2 linked regions of the Piscinibacter gummiphilus genome follow. The main gene of each other region encodes a partner of the protein of the gene in region 2 in a complex. Links are inferred from orthologs where the notes say so. Each region holds a gene or a part of one and is shown on either strand. Other genes may lie near its edges.

What was found. Proteins that work in one complex are often made in the same cells at the same time.
Region 1: the proteins of A4W93_RS20625 (region 2) and uvrB are in contact, whole or in part, in a crystal structure (PDB 7EGT), measured with the Thermus thermophilus proteins. The link is inferred for Piscinibacter gummiphilus from one-to-one orthologs. Residues at the interface, in WP_096412145.1 of Thermus thermophilus: His654, Arg656, Phe657, Gln666, Asp668, Glu669, Lys680, Arg681, Leu682, Ser683, Lys685, Tyr686, Ala687; in WP_096411307.1 of Thermus thermophilus: Glu23, Leu25, Arg26, Asp27, Gly28, Glu29, Arg30, Phe31, Arg55, Glu326, Asp327, Phe328, Glu379, Ser382, Gln383, His398, Gly400, Arg401.

What each region holds. Positions count from the first base shown.
Region 1 is NZ_CP015118.1:2,065,321-2,070,577, reverse strand. The notes cover bases 1-2,922. They hold uvrB (excinuclease ABC subunit UvrB), read right to left. Parts: upstream 2,582-2,922; coding sequence 419-2,581; downstream 1-418. Other genes in these bases: A4W93_RS09375 (amino acid aminotransferase), read left to right, coding at 2,683-2,922; A4W93_RS09385 (low molecular weight protein-tyrosine-phosphatase), read right to left, coding at 1-422. Outside these bases: more of A4W93_RS09375, read left to right, coding at 2,923-3,882; A4W93_RS09370 (polyhydroxyalkanoate depolymerase), read left to right, coding at 4,082-5,257. UniProt on the Escherichia coli protein: The UvrABC repair system catalyzes the recognition and processing of DNA lesions. A damage recognition complex composed of 2 UvrA and 2 UvrB subunits scans DNA for abnormalities.
Region 2 is NZ_CP015118.1:4,544,146-4,551,838, forward strand. Bases 3,443-6,465 are described here. They hold A4W93_RS20625 (UvrD-helicase domain-containing protein), read right to left. Parts: upstream 6,123-6,465; coding sequence 3,762-6,122; downstream 3,443-3,761. Other genes in these bases: A4W93_RS20620 (PhoX family protein), read right to left, coding at 3,443-3,598; A4W93_RS20630 (DUF6502 family protein), read left to right, coding at 6,221-6,465. In the rest of the region: A4W93_RS20610 (BPSS1780 family membrane protein), read left to right, coding at 1-426; A4W93_RS20615 (SDR family oxidoreductase), read left to right, coding at 431-1,189; more of A4W93_RS20620, read right to left, coding at 1,292-3,442; more of A4W93_RS20630, read left to right, coding at 6,466-7,057; A4W93_RS20635 (DUF4382 domain-containing protein), read left to right, coding at 7,054-7,693. UniProt on the Escherichia coli protein: A helicase with DNA-dependent ATPase activity. Unwinds DNA duplexes with 3'-5' polarity. Translocates on single-stranded DNA with 3'-5' polarity. Initiates unwinding more efficiently from a nicked substrate than double-stranded DNA.

The sequences.
Region 1 (5,257 bases), 2.5 Mb from region 2 along the record:
AGCACGCGGTCGAATCCACCGGGGGGACCGTAGTACGGATCGGGGATCTCCGCCGCCTTCTCCCGGCCGTGGTCACCCAGTCGGCCGAGCTTGGCGCGGTGCTCAGGCAAACAGCGCTCCTGCACCACCGCCCAGTTGTCGTCGTCCATGACCAGGATCAGGTCGTGGCGCTCGAAATCGGCCGAGGTGACCATGCGGGCGCGCAGCGCCGTCAGGTCGTAGCCCCGCTTGCGGGCATGGGCGACCGACCGGGGGTCGGGCGGGTGGCCCTTGTGCCAGTCGGCGTGGGTGCCGGCCGAATCCACCTCGACCAGGCCGTCCAGGCCGGCCGCCTTCAGCTTGTGGCGCAGCACCCCCTCGGCGGTGGGCGACCGGCAAATGTTGCCCATGCAGACCATCAGCACACGGTACGGCTTGCTCATTTGCGCCCCCGCTTCGGTGCCGCCACGGGTTTGGGCGGCGGTGGAGGCGACGGGACCACCACCCCGTCGGGATGGTCGGCCCCGGCGGCGCCGAAGACCTGCTCGCGCAGGTGGGCCAGTTGGTCGCGCACCCGGGCGGCCTTTTCGAACTCGAGGTTGCGGGCGTGCTCGAGCATCTGCTTCTCGAGCTGCTTGATGCGCTTGCCGAGGTCCTTCTCGGACATGACCTCGACCTCGGCCGCCTCGCGGGCCGCCTTCAGGTCGTCCTTCGCGGACTTCTCGGAGTAGACGCCGTCGATCAGGTCGCGCACCTGCTTGGCCACCGAGCGGGGCGTGATGCCCATCTTGGCGTTGTGCTCGATCTGCTTGTTGCGGCGGCGTTCGGTCTCGCCGAGCGCGCGCGACATGGAGTCGGTGATCCGGTCGGCGTACAGGATGGCGCGGCCGTTCAGGTTGCGCGCCGCCCGGCCGATGGTCTGGATCAGCGAACGCTCGGAGCGCAGGAAACCTTCCTTGTCGGCATCGAGGATGGCCACGAGCGACACCTCGGGGATGTCCAGGCCCTCGCGCAGCAGGTTGATGCCCACCAGCACGTCAAAGGTGCCCAGGCGCAGGTCGCGCAGGATCTCGACCCGCTCGACCGTGTCGATGTCGCTGTGCAGGTACCGCACCTTCACGCCGTTGTCGGTGAGGTAGTCGGTGAGCTGCTCGGCCATGCGCTTCGTGAGCGTGGTGATCAGCACCCGCTCGTTCTTCTCGACGCGGAGGCGGATCTCCTGCAGCACGTCGTCCACCTGGTGCGTGGCCGGGCGCACGTCCACCATCGGGTCGACGAGACCGGTGGGGCGGACCACCTGCTCCACCACCGCCCCGGCATGTTCCTTCTCGTAGTCGGCCGGCGTGGCCGAGACGAACACCACCTGGCGCATCTTCTTCTCGAACTCCTGCAGCTGCAGCGGCCGGTTGTCGAGGGCCGACGGCAGGCGGAAGCCGTATTCGACGAGGGTGGTCTTGCGGGCGCGGTCGCCGTTGTACATGCCACCCAGCTGGCCCATCATCACGTGGCTCTCGTCGAGGAACATGACGGAGTCGCGCGGGAGGTAATCCACCAGCGTGGACGGCGGCTCCCCGGGTGCCGAGCCCGACAGGTGCCGCGTGTAGTTCTCGATGCCCTTGCAGTGGCCGATCTCCTGCAGCATCTCGAGGTCGAAGCGCGTGCGCTGCTCGATGCGCTGGGCCTCGACGAGCTTGCCCGCCGAGGTCAGCTCGGCCAGCCGCTCGCGCAGCTCGAGCTTGATGGTCTCCACCGCGGCCAGCACCCGGTCGCGCGGGGTGACGTAGTGGCTCGACGGGTACACCGTGAAGCGCACGATCTTCTGGCGGATGCGGCCGGTGAGCGGGTCGAACAGCTGCAGCGTCTCGATCTCGTCGTCGAACAGCTCGATGCGGACCGCCAGCTCCGAGTGTTCGGCCGGGAACACGTCGATGGTGTCGCCGCGCACGCGGAACGTGCCGCGCGAGAAGTCGGCCTCGTTGCGCTGGTACTGCATGCGGATCAGCTGCGCGATCACGTCGCGCTGGTCCATCTTGTCGCCCGTGCGCAGCGTCATCACCATGCGGTGGTAGTCGGCCGGGTTGCCGATGCCGTAGATGGCCGACACGGTGGCCACGATCACCACGTCGCGCCGCTCCAGCAGGCTCTTCGTGGCCGACAGGCGCATCTGCTCGATGTGCTCGTTGATCGCGCTGTCCTTCTCGATGAACAGGTCGCGCTGGGGCACGTAGGCCTCGGGCTGGTAGTAGTCGTAGTAGCTGACGAAGTACTCGACGGCGTTGCGCGGGAAGAACTCGCGGAACTCGCTGTAGAGCTGGGCCGCGAGCGTCTTGTTCGGCGCGAACACGATGGCCGGGCGGCCGAGCCGCGCGATCACGTTGGCCATCGTGTACGTCTTGCCCGAGCCGGTCACCCCCAGCAGGGTCTGGAACGACAGGCCGTCCTCGACCCCCTCCACGAGCTGCTCGATGGCCGTGGGCTGGTCGCCCGCCGGCGGATAGGGCTGGAACAGCTGGAACGGCGAATCGGGGAACGTGACGAATTCACCCGCCCCCGGCGAAGCCACCTCGGCGATCTCGGATGAAGTTTCGGAAATTCCGGCCATGGCAGATAAAATCCTCGGGTTATCCCGCGATGCAGGCTCGCAGGCCAATCGCGCAGGGTAGCCCAAAACCAAAGTTTGCCCTACTGACAAGGACTGTCTCAATGACTTCGCTGTTCACTGCCGTCGAAATGGCCCCGCGCGACCCCATCCTGGGCCTCAACGAGCAGTTCAACGCCGACCCCAACCCCGCCAAGGTGAACCTGGGCGTGGGCGTGTACTTCGACGACAACGGCAAGCTGCCCCTCCTCAAGTGCGTCCAGGAAGCCGAAAAGCAACTGGTCGACGCGGCCAAGCCGCGCGGCTACCTGCCCATCGACGGCATCGCCGCCTATGACAAGGCCGTGCAGGGCCTCGTGTTCGGCACCGACAGCGCCATCGTCTCCGAAGGCCGCGTGGCCACGGTGCAGGCCGTGGGCGGCACCGGCGGCCTGAAGATCGGCGCCGACTTCCTGAAGCGCCTGAACCCGAACGCCACCGTCCTCATCAGCGACCCGAGCTGGGAAAACCACCGCGCGCTGTTCCAGAACGCCGGCTTCAAGGTCGACACGTACCCGTACTACGACGCGGCCAAGCGCGGCGTGAACTTCGACGGCATGATCGCCGCCCTGAACGGCGCCCCCGCCGGCACCGTGGTCGTGCTGCACGCCTGCTGCCACAACCCGACCGGCTACGACATCACCCCGGCCCAGTGGGACCAGGTGGTCGCCGCCGTGAAGTCGCGCAACCTCGTGGCCTTCCTCGACATGGCCTACCAGGGCTTCGGCGAAGGCATCAAGGAAGACGGCGCCGTGATCGAGAAGTTCGTCGCCGCCGGCCTCGACTTCTTCGTGTCCACCTCGTTCTCGAAGAGCTTCTCGCTCTACGGCGAGCGCGTGGGCGGCCTGAGCGTGGCGTGCGCGTCGAAGGACGACGCCACCCGCGTGCTGAGCCAGCTGAAGATCGTGATCCGCACGAACTACTCCAACCCGCCCACCCACGGCGCCCAGATCGTCGCCACGGTGCTGACCACCCCCGCCCTGCGCGCGATGTGGGAAGAAGAGCTCGCCGGCATGCGTGTTCGCATCAAGCAGATGCGCACCGCCCTGCAGGACAAGCTCAAGGCCGCCGGCGTGAAGCAGGACATGAGCTTCATCACCCTGCAGAAGGGCATGTTCAGCTACACCGGCCTGTCGGTGGAGCAGATGCAGCGCCTTCGCGGTGAATTCGGCGTCTACGGCGTCGATTCGGGCCGCATCTGCGTCGCCGCGCTGAACAGCAAGAACATCGACGCGGTGGTCGCCGCGATCGCCAAGGTCAGCTGATCCGACCTGATTCGCCGGGGGGCGTGTCACGGGCGTGACATGCCCCCCGTGCATTTTGGGCATTTGTCGGACGAAACCGCCGCTATTCCCGGTAGCGCCAAAACACGGGTTGCAGCACGATTCAGGGCATGTGCCTAGAATGGTGCATCGCACAAAGCCAGCGATGTGCCCCTGGGCCAGAAGCCACAAAGGATCCGCCATGCTGTATCAGCTCTATGAATCTCAACGGGCCATGCTGAGCCCGTTCTCCGAATTCGCGTCCGCGTCGTCCAAGCTGTACAGCCACCCGCTCTCGCCGTTCGCCCACACCCCGCTCGCCACGCGCGTCTCGGCCGGCCTCGACCTGATGCACCGGCTGGCGAAGGAATACGAGAAGCCCGAGTTCGGCATCACCACCGTGAAGGTGGGCGGCATCGACGTCGCCGTGCAGGAACAGGTCGCGCTCGAGAAGCCCTTCTGCCGCCTGCTGCGCTTCAAGCGCTTCACCGACGACTCCGACCTGCTGACCCGCATGAAGGACCAGCCCACGGTGCTGGTGGTGGCGCCGCTGTCGGGCCACCATTCCACGCTGCTGCGTGAAACCGTGCGCCAGCTGCTGGTCGACCACAAGGTGTTCATCACCGACTGGACCGATGCCCGCATGGTGCCGCCCGAGGAAGGCCCGTTCCACCTCGACGACTACGTCGCGTACGTCCAGGACTTCATCCGCCACGTTGGCCCCGAGGTCAACGTGATGTCGGTGTGCCAGCCCACGGTGCCCGTGCTCGCGGCCATCTCGCTGCTGGCCTCCAACGGCGAGTTCACGCCCCGCACGATGACGATGATGGGTGGCCCCATCGACGCCCGCAAGTCGCCCACCGCGGTGAACAACCTGGCGATGAACAAGAGCTACGAGTGGTTCGAGAACAACGTGATCTACCGCGTTCCGATGAACTACCCGGGCGGCGGCCGCCGCGTGTACCCCGGCTTCCTGCAGCACACCGGCTTCATCGCGATGAACCCGGACCGCCACCTGAAGAGCCACTACGACTACTTCATGGACCTGATGCGCGGCGAGGACGAAAGCGCCGAGTTCCACCGCTCGTTCTACGACGAATACAACGCCGTGCTCGACATGCCGGCCGAGTACTACCTCGACACCATCCACACGGTGTTCCAGGACTACTCGCTCGTGAACGGCACGTGGGAGGTCAACGGCCAGCTCGTGCGTCCGCAGGACATCAAGACCACCGCGCTGCTGACCATCGAAGGCGAACTCGACGACATCTCGGGCGCCGGCCAGACGCGTGCCGCGCACGACCTGTGCTCGGGCATCCCGTCCACCCGCCAGTTCCACTACGACGTGATGGGCGCCGGCCACTACGGCATCTTCTCG
Region 2 (7,693 bases):
ATGGGGCTGATGTCCCGCCAGGACAATCCCGCCGCGCAGAAGGAGCTGGCCGAGCTGTTCGTCTCGCCCCAGCTGCAGTTCGGCGTGCTGCTGCGCTTCGGCCTGATCGCGTTCCTGATGCTGCTGTTCGCGCACGCGTCGGCCCTCGTGCACTGGGGCGCCCACGGCACGGCCAAGTCCCTGTTCTTCAGCACGGTCGCCGTGTGGCGCAACAAGGCGGCCTTCGTCGTGTACGCCGCCACCGGTTTCCTCGTGCAGATGGGGTTCTCGATGCTCACGTCGGTGCTGTTCGCGATCGCCCCGCAGATCGCGAGCCTCGTCATGCTGGTCACGAGCGTCGTGCTCGCCACCGTGTTCTGCACCTCGCTGTTCTTCACCTTCGTCGACAGTTTCGAAGCGTCCATCACCCCGCCTGCGGAGTCCTGACCCCATGAGCACCCCGAGCAAGATCGCCCTCGTCACCGGCGCCGGCACCGGCATCGGCCGCGCCACCAGCCTTGCGCTGCTGCGCGCGGGTTACGCCGTGGCCCTCGCCGGCCGCCGCGCCGAACCGCTGCAGGCCGTCGTCGCCGAGGCGGGTGAACTGGGGGTCCATGCGCTCGCGGTGCCCACCGACGTGGGCGACCCCGACTCGGTCAAGGCGCTGTTCGCAGCCATCGACGCGCGCTTCGGCCGCCTCGACCTGCTCTTCAACAACGCCGGCTCCGGAGCGCCCGCCGTGCCCCTCGACGAACTGCCGTTCGAGACGTGGAAGAAGGTCGTGGACGTGAACCTCACCGGCCCCTTCCTGTGCACGCAGGAAGCCTTCCGCATCATGAAGCGCCAGACGCCGCAGGGCGGGCGCATCATCAACAACGGCTCGATCTCGGCGCATGCGCCGCGGCCGTTCACGGCACCGTACACGTCGACCAAACACGCGATCACGGGCCTCACGAAGGCCACCTCGCTCGACGGCCGCGCCTGGAACATCGCCTGCGGCCAGATCGACATCGGCAACGCCGCCACCGAGATGACCGAACGCATGACCCGCGGCATCCTGCAGGCCAACGGCCAGACGGTGGTCGAGCCGCGCATGGACGTCCAGCACGTGGCCGACGCCATCGTGCACATGGCCGCGCTGCCGCTCGAATCGAACGTGCAGTTCATGACGATCATGGCGACGAAGATGCCGTACATCGGGCGCGGTTGATCGCTGCGCCCGTGCCCAGGGTCCCGGCCTTCGCCGGGACGACCCCGAAGTGAAACGGCCCGCAGGCTTGCGCCTGCGGGCCGTTGTCACGTCAGGAGACGATCAGCTGCCGATGCGGCCGCCGTCGTTCTTCGTGATCGCGATCGTGGCCGAACGCGGACGCGACGTGGCGTTGCCCGCCGTGGCCTGGTAGCCGGCGTTGCCCGGCCAGTGGCTCTTGTACTTCGACGGATCGCCGATGTCGGCCGGCGACAGGCCTTCGCCCGGGTGCTGGATGTTCGCGAACAGCGTCTTGCCGTCCGGCGTTTCCGTGCAGCCGGTGAGTTCGCACTCGACCGGGCCCACGAGGAAGCGCTTCAGCGTCGTGGCGGTAGGCTGCTTGCCGACGAACGTGTCGACCGTGCGCAGCGTGGTGACACCGGTCTTGTCCTTGTAGGTGAGCGTCGTCTTCGCACCGTCGCCGACCACACCCGGAACGCCGACCAGCATCATGCAGTTCGTCGCGTCGGTGTAGGCGCCATCGTCGGTCTGGATCCAGCACAGGCCGGTGTTCTGGCTGAACCAGAGGCCGTCCGGGCTCGAGAAGTCGTTGTCATCGGTCAACGCCGAGATGTTGATCGTCGACAGCTGCGGCTTCTCCGCCACCGTTTCCGGCGTGGCCTGCGCGCCGAACAGATAAACGTCCCACTTGAACGTGAGCGCGGCCGCCTCGCCACCCGTCTCGGCCATGCGGATGATGTGGCCGTTGACGTTGCCGCCCTGGTTCGCGCCGTTCTTCAGGTCATCGTATGCGCGCGGGTTGGCGGCATCGACTTCCTGCGCGGCACCCACCGTGATCGAACGGTTCGAGTTGTTCGTCAGCGTGTAGTAGATCTCGCCCGTGGTCGGGTGCACCGCGCACCACTCCGGACGGTCCATCTTGGTCGCACCGACGGCGTCCGCGGCGAGGCGAGCGTTGACGAGCACGTCGGCCTGGTCGGCGAAAGCGTACGTCGCGTAGCCCGAGATGGCGGCGTTCGCGATGTTCAGTTCGATCCAGGTGCCCGTGCCGTCGGCAGCGAACTTGGCGACGTACAGCTTGCCCGTGTCCAGGTACGCGTCACCGGTGGTGATGCGGTTGGTGGGGTTCGCGTCGGCGGCGTTCCAGGTCTTCGTCGAGACGAACTTGTAGATGTACTCGCCACGCGAGTCGTCGCCCATGTAGACGGCCAGCGGCTTGCTGGCCACGACCTTGCCGAAGGCGGCGCTCTCGTGGGCGAAACGACCGAGGCCCGTGCGCTTCTTGACGGCCACGGCCTTGTCGAACACGTCCATCTCGACGATGTAGCCGAAGCCGTTCAGCTCGTTGCGGTAGTCGTCGGTGCCGTCGGTGCTGGCGCCGGTCTTTCCGATGAAGAAGCGGGCGGCGCGGTCGTCCGTCGCGGCGTCACCGGTGGCGGGCACGGTTTCCCAGCCGTGGCGGCTCGAGGCCGTCTGGTTCACGCCGTAGCGGTTCAGCGAGGCCACGCTCTTGTCGTTGCCGCGGATCGTGTTGTCGGTGGTGTGGCCGGCGCGGCTGCGGGTGAAGTAGCCCGCCCAGTTTTCTTCGCCGGTCAGGAACGTGCCCCAGGGGGTGCGGCCGGTGCCGCAGTTGTTGATGGTGCCGCGGATCTTGGTGCCGTCGACCGAGTACTTCGTCTTCACCAGCGCGTTGCCGCGGACGGGACCGGACAGCTGAAGTTCCGTGAAGGGCGTGACGCGGCGGTTCAGCGCGCCGGCCTGCACGTAGGCCCACTGGCCGTTCGTCTTCTTGACCTCGACGACCGACAGGCCGTGGATGTCGATTTCCTTGAGGGCTTCGCTGGCCGGACGCGGGTTCACCGTGCCGCCGTTGGCGTGCAGGTAGAACGAACGCACGTCGGCGTTGCTCGTGGCCTCGTGGTTCATCGCCAGCAGGCCGCGTTCGGAGTTGTTGGCGTCGGGCGCATTGCCGGTGGCGGCCAGGCCGAAGTACTCCATGCCGTCGTGGTGGTCGCCGGCGCGCTTGTCCATGTCGACGTCGGTGCCGTCGTTCTTGTACGCCGCGACACCCGCGACGATCGGGTCACCCAGCGCGTAGATCGGGGCGGCGGTGTAGCCGACCGGCACGGTGACCTTGTCGTCCCGGCTCTTCGCCACGGCCGCGAAGGCCAGCGAGGTGATGGCCGACGGCGCGGCGGGCACCGGGGTCACCGGCTCGTCGTCGTCGCTGCCGCAGGCGGTGAGGCCCCAGGTGCCGAGCACGGCCGTGGCGGCGGTGCCGACACCCCCGCGCAGCATCGAGCGGCGGCTCAGGCGGGCGTCGAGCACCGTCAGGAAGCTGTCGTTGCCGGAGGTGTTGAGGTCGATGTCGTCGTGGTCGACGGAGAGGTTTTGGACTTCGTTGTTCACTGCAGGGCTCTTTTGTGAAGAAAGATTTCGTACCGCTGCAGGTTAAAAAGCGACCGTGAAGAGTCCGTGACAGTCTCGAGACATTCCTGTCACATCGGTAGCCCGATCGCCCTCCGTCCACCGGCTCATCGCACGCCTCCCGGCGCGCGAACCGGCCCGTTCGTCAATCCACCGGCGTCAGCTTCGCGATGCTCAGCTGGAGCCACTTCATCCCGTGGCGGCCGAAGTTCACCTGGGCGCGGGCGTCCTCGCCCTGCCCTTCGATGGTGAGGATCACGCCCTCGCCGAACTTGTTGTGGAACACCGACTGGCCGGACTTCAGGCCCTGGGCCGTGGTGGTCTTCGGTCCGGCGCTGCTGGCGGTGTTGAGCGTGTTGGGCCGCGGTGCCTGCTGGCCGGCGCCCACGATGCCCGACAGGCCGGAGCCCTTCTGCCAGGCCGACTGGTATTCGCGCGCGAAACCCGAGCCGAAGCCCTGGTTGCGCGGCGTGAGCCAGCGCAGCGTGTTCTCGGGCAGCTCGTCGAAGAAGCGGCTCTTGACGTTGTAGCGGGTCTGGCCGTGCAGCATGCGCGTCTGGCTGAAGCTCAGGTACAGCCGCTTGCGCGCGCGCGTGATGGCCACGTACATCAGCCGGCGCTCCTCCTCGATGCCGTTGATGTCGGCCACGCTCTTCTCGTTCGGGAACAGCCCTTCCTCGAGGCCGGTGATGAACACCGCGTCGAACTCGAGGCCCTTGGCCGCGTGCACGGTCATCAGCTGGATGGCGTCCTGCCCGGCCTGTGCCTGGTTGTCGCCGGCCTCGAGCGAGGCGTGCGTGAGGAAGGCCGCGAGGGGCGACATGATCTCGCCGGTCTCGGCGTCGGGCGTGAGGTCCACGGCGGCCACGGCCACCGGGAGGCCCTCGGCCAACGCGCCGGCGTGTTCGTCCACCGGCAGGGCCACGGCGTCCTTGCCGAAGCCTTCCTGCGTGACGAAGGCCTCCGCGGCGTTGACCAGTTCCTCCAGGTTCTCGAGGCGGTCCTTGCCGTCCTTGTCCGTCGTGTAGAACGTGACGAGGCCCGAGTGGTGCAGCATGTGCTCGATGATCTCGCGCAGCGTGAGGCCGCGCGTGCCCTCGCGCATCGCGTCGATCAGGGCCACGAAGCCCTGCAGGTTCGAGCCGCTCTTGCCGGCCACCGCGCCCACGCTCTGGCTCAGGCTGCGGCCGCTGGTGCGGGCGGCGTCCTGCAGCTGCTCGACGCTGCGCGCACCGATGCCGCGTGCGGGGAAGTTCACCACGCGCAGGAAGCTGGTGTCGTCGTTCGGGTTCTCGATCAGGCGCAGGTAGCTCAGCGCGTGCTTCACCTCGGCGCGTTCGAAGAAGCGCAGGCCGCCGTACACCTTGTACGGCACGCCGGCATTGAACAGCGCGCTTTCCATCACGCGGCTCTGCGCGTTGCTGCGGTACAGCAGCGCGATGTCGCTGCGGTTCACGCCGTCCCGGTGCAGCTGTTTCGCCTCGTCGACGAACCACTGGGCCTCGGCGAAGTCGCTCGTGGCCTCGAACACCCGCACCGGTTCGCCGGGGCCGGCCTCGGTGCTGAGGTTCTTGCCGAGGCGCTTGGAGTTGTGGGCGATCAGTTCGTTGGCCGCGTCGAGGATGTTGCCGAACGAGCGGTAGTTGCGCTCGAGCTTGATGACCTGCTGCACCTTGAACTCGCGTTCGAAGTCGGTCATGTTGCCCACCTGGGCGCCCCGGAACGCGTAGATGCTCTGGTCGTCGTCACCCACCGCGAACACCGCGGTGTGGGGGCCGGCGAACATCTTCAGCCACGCGTACTGAAGCTTGTTGGTGTCCTGGAACTCGTCGACGAGGATGTGGCGGAAGCGGTGCTGGTAGTGGTCGCGCAGCGCGGCGTTGTCGCGCAGGATCTCGTACGTGCGCAGCATCAGCTCGGCGAAGTCGACCACGCCCTCGCGCTGGCACTGGTCTTCATAGGCCTGGTACACCTCGGCGAGCACGCGGCTCTGCGCGTCGTGCACCTCGATGTCGCCCGGGCGCAGGCCCTCTTCCTTGGCGCCGGCGATGGCCCAGGTGATCTGCTTGGGGACGTACCGTTCCTCGTCGAGGTTCATCGCCTTGATCACCCGCTTCACGGCCGACAGCTGGTCGGCCGAGTCGAGGATCTGGAAGCCCTGCGGCAGCCCGGCGAGTTTCCAGTGCGCCCGCAGGAAGCGGTTGCACAGGCCGTGGAACGTGCCGATCCACATGCCCCGCACGGGCATCGGCAGCATCGCGCCCAAGCGGGTGAGCATTTCCTTCGCGGCCTTGTTCGTGAAGGTCACCGCCATCACGCCGCCGGGCGACAGCTGGCCGGTCTGGATGAGCCACGCGATGCGGGTGGTCAGCACCCGGGTCTTGCCCGACCCCGCCCCGGCCAGGATCAGCGCGGGACGCGCCGGGAGCGTGACGGCCGCGAGCTGTTCCGGATTCAGGTTGTGCAGCAGCGGGGACGTCGGATCGGAGGAAACAGGGGAATGCATTCCCGCATTCTATTGAGCCGCGGCTGGCCCGAACGAGGGAGCCAGATCCGTTCCTTTTTGGCTGGACACTCGCCGTTTTTGGGATTATTTTCCCAATTGTGTCCGAAACGCCCACCCTGCCCCGCGCCCTCGAACAGGCGCTGACCCGCCTGTTGCGTCCGCTGTGCCGGCTGATGCTGCGGCACGGCATGTCCTTCGGCGCCTTCCAGGCGGTGGCCAAGCGGACGTACGTCGACGTGGCCATGACCGAGTTCGCCCTGCCCGGCAAGAAGCCGTCGATCTCCCGGGTGTCGATCCTGTCGGGCCTCACCCGCAAGGAGGTGCAGCGGCTGCTCGCCGAACCCGCCGAGGCCGATGCCGTCGGCGCCGAGCGCTACAACCGCGCCTCGCGGGTGCTGACCGGCTGGGTGCGCGACAGCGACTACAACGACCCCCAGGGCCAGCCCCGGGCGTTGCCCGTGGAGGGCGATGCCAGCTTCGCCACGCTGGTGCGCCGCCACAGCGGCGACATGCCGGCGCGGGCGGTGCTCGACGAACTGATGCGGGTGGGCGCGGTGCGCCGCCTCGACGACGCGCGCGTGGCGCTGGTCGCCCGCGCCTACGTGCCGCAGGCGAGCGTCACCGACAAGCTGCACATCCTCGGCACCGATGTGGCCGACCTGATCGGCACCATCGACCACAACCTCGTCCACGGCGCGGCACAACCCCGCTTCCAGCGCAAGGTGCTGTACCACGCCATCCCGGCCGAGGCCGCCCCTGCGTTCCACGCCCTGGCGGCCGCCGAATCGCAGGCCCTGCTGCTGCGCCTCGACCGCTGGCTGGCCGCGCACGACACCGCCTCCCCCACCGATGCGCGCGTGCGCATCGGCCTGGGCATCCATGCCGTCGAGGAGGCCGTGCCGGCCGGCCTCGCGACCGAAAGCCACGCCCCATGAGCCTCCGCGATTTCACACCGGCCGCGCTGGCCGCCTCCCTGCTGCTCACCGCCTGCGGTGGCGGAGGGAACACGGGAGGCGGAGGCGGCATCGGCGGCACGGGCGGCACCATGCGCCTGTCGATCACCGACGCCCCGGCCTGCGGCTACGACACACTGCACGTGACGATCGAGCGCGTGCGCGTCCACCAGAGCGCAAGCGCCGCTGACGGCGACGCCGGCTGGTCCGAGATCGTGCTGTCGCCCGCCCGCCGCATCGACCTGCTCACGCTCACCAACGGCACGCTTGCGGACCTCGGCGAAGTCACGCTGCCCGCAGGGCGCTACACGCAGGTCCGGCTCGTGCTCGCCGACAACGCCGCGGCGGGTGTTCCCGCCAACGCGGTGCGGCCCACCGGCAGCCCCGAGACGGCGCTCACCACGCCGTCGGCCCAGCAGCCGGGCGGCCTCAAGCTCGCCGCGGGCATCGACGTGACCGAGGGCCAGGTGGCGGAAGCGGTGCTCGATTTCGACGCCTGCAAGTCGATCGTGCGCCGGGGCACCGCGGGCCAGTACAACCTGAAGCCGGTCATCTCCGTCATCCCCGTGCGCGCGGGCGGCGGCGACCGCCTGATCTCCAGCCAGCGGGTCACCGGCT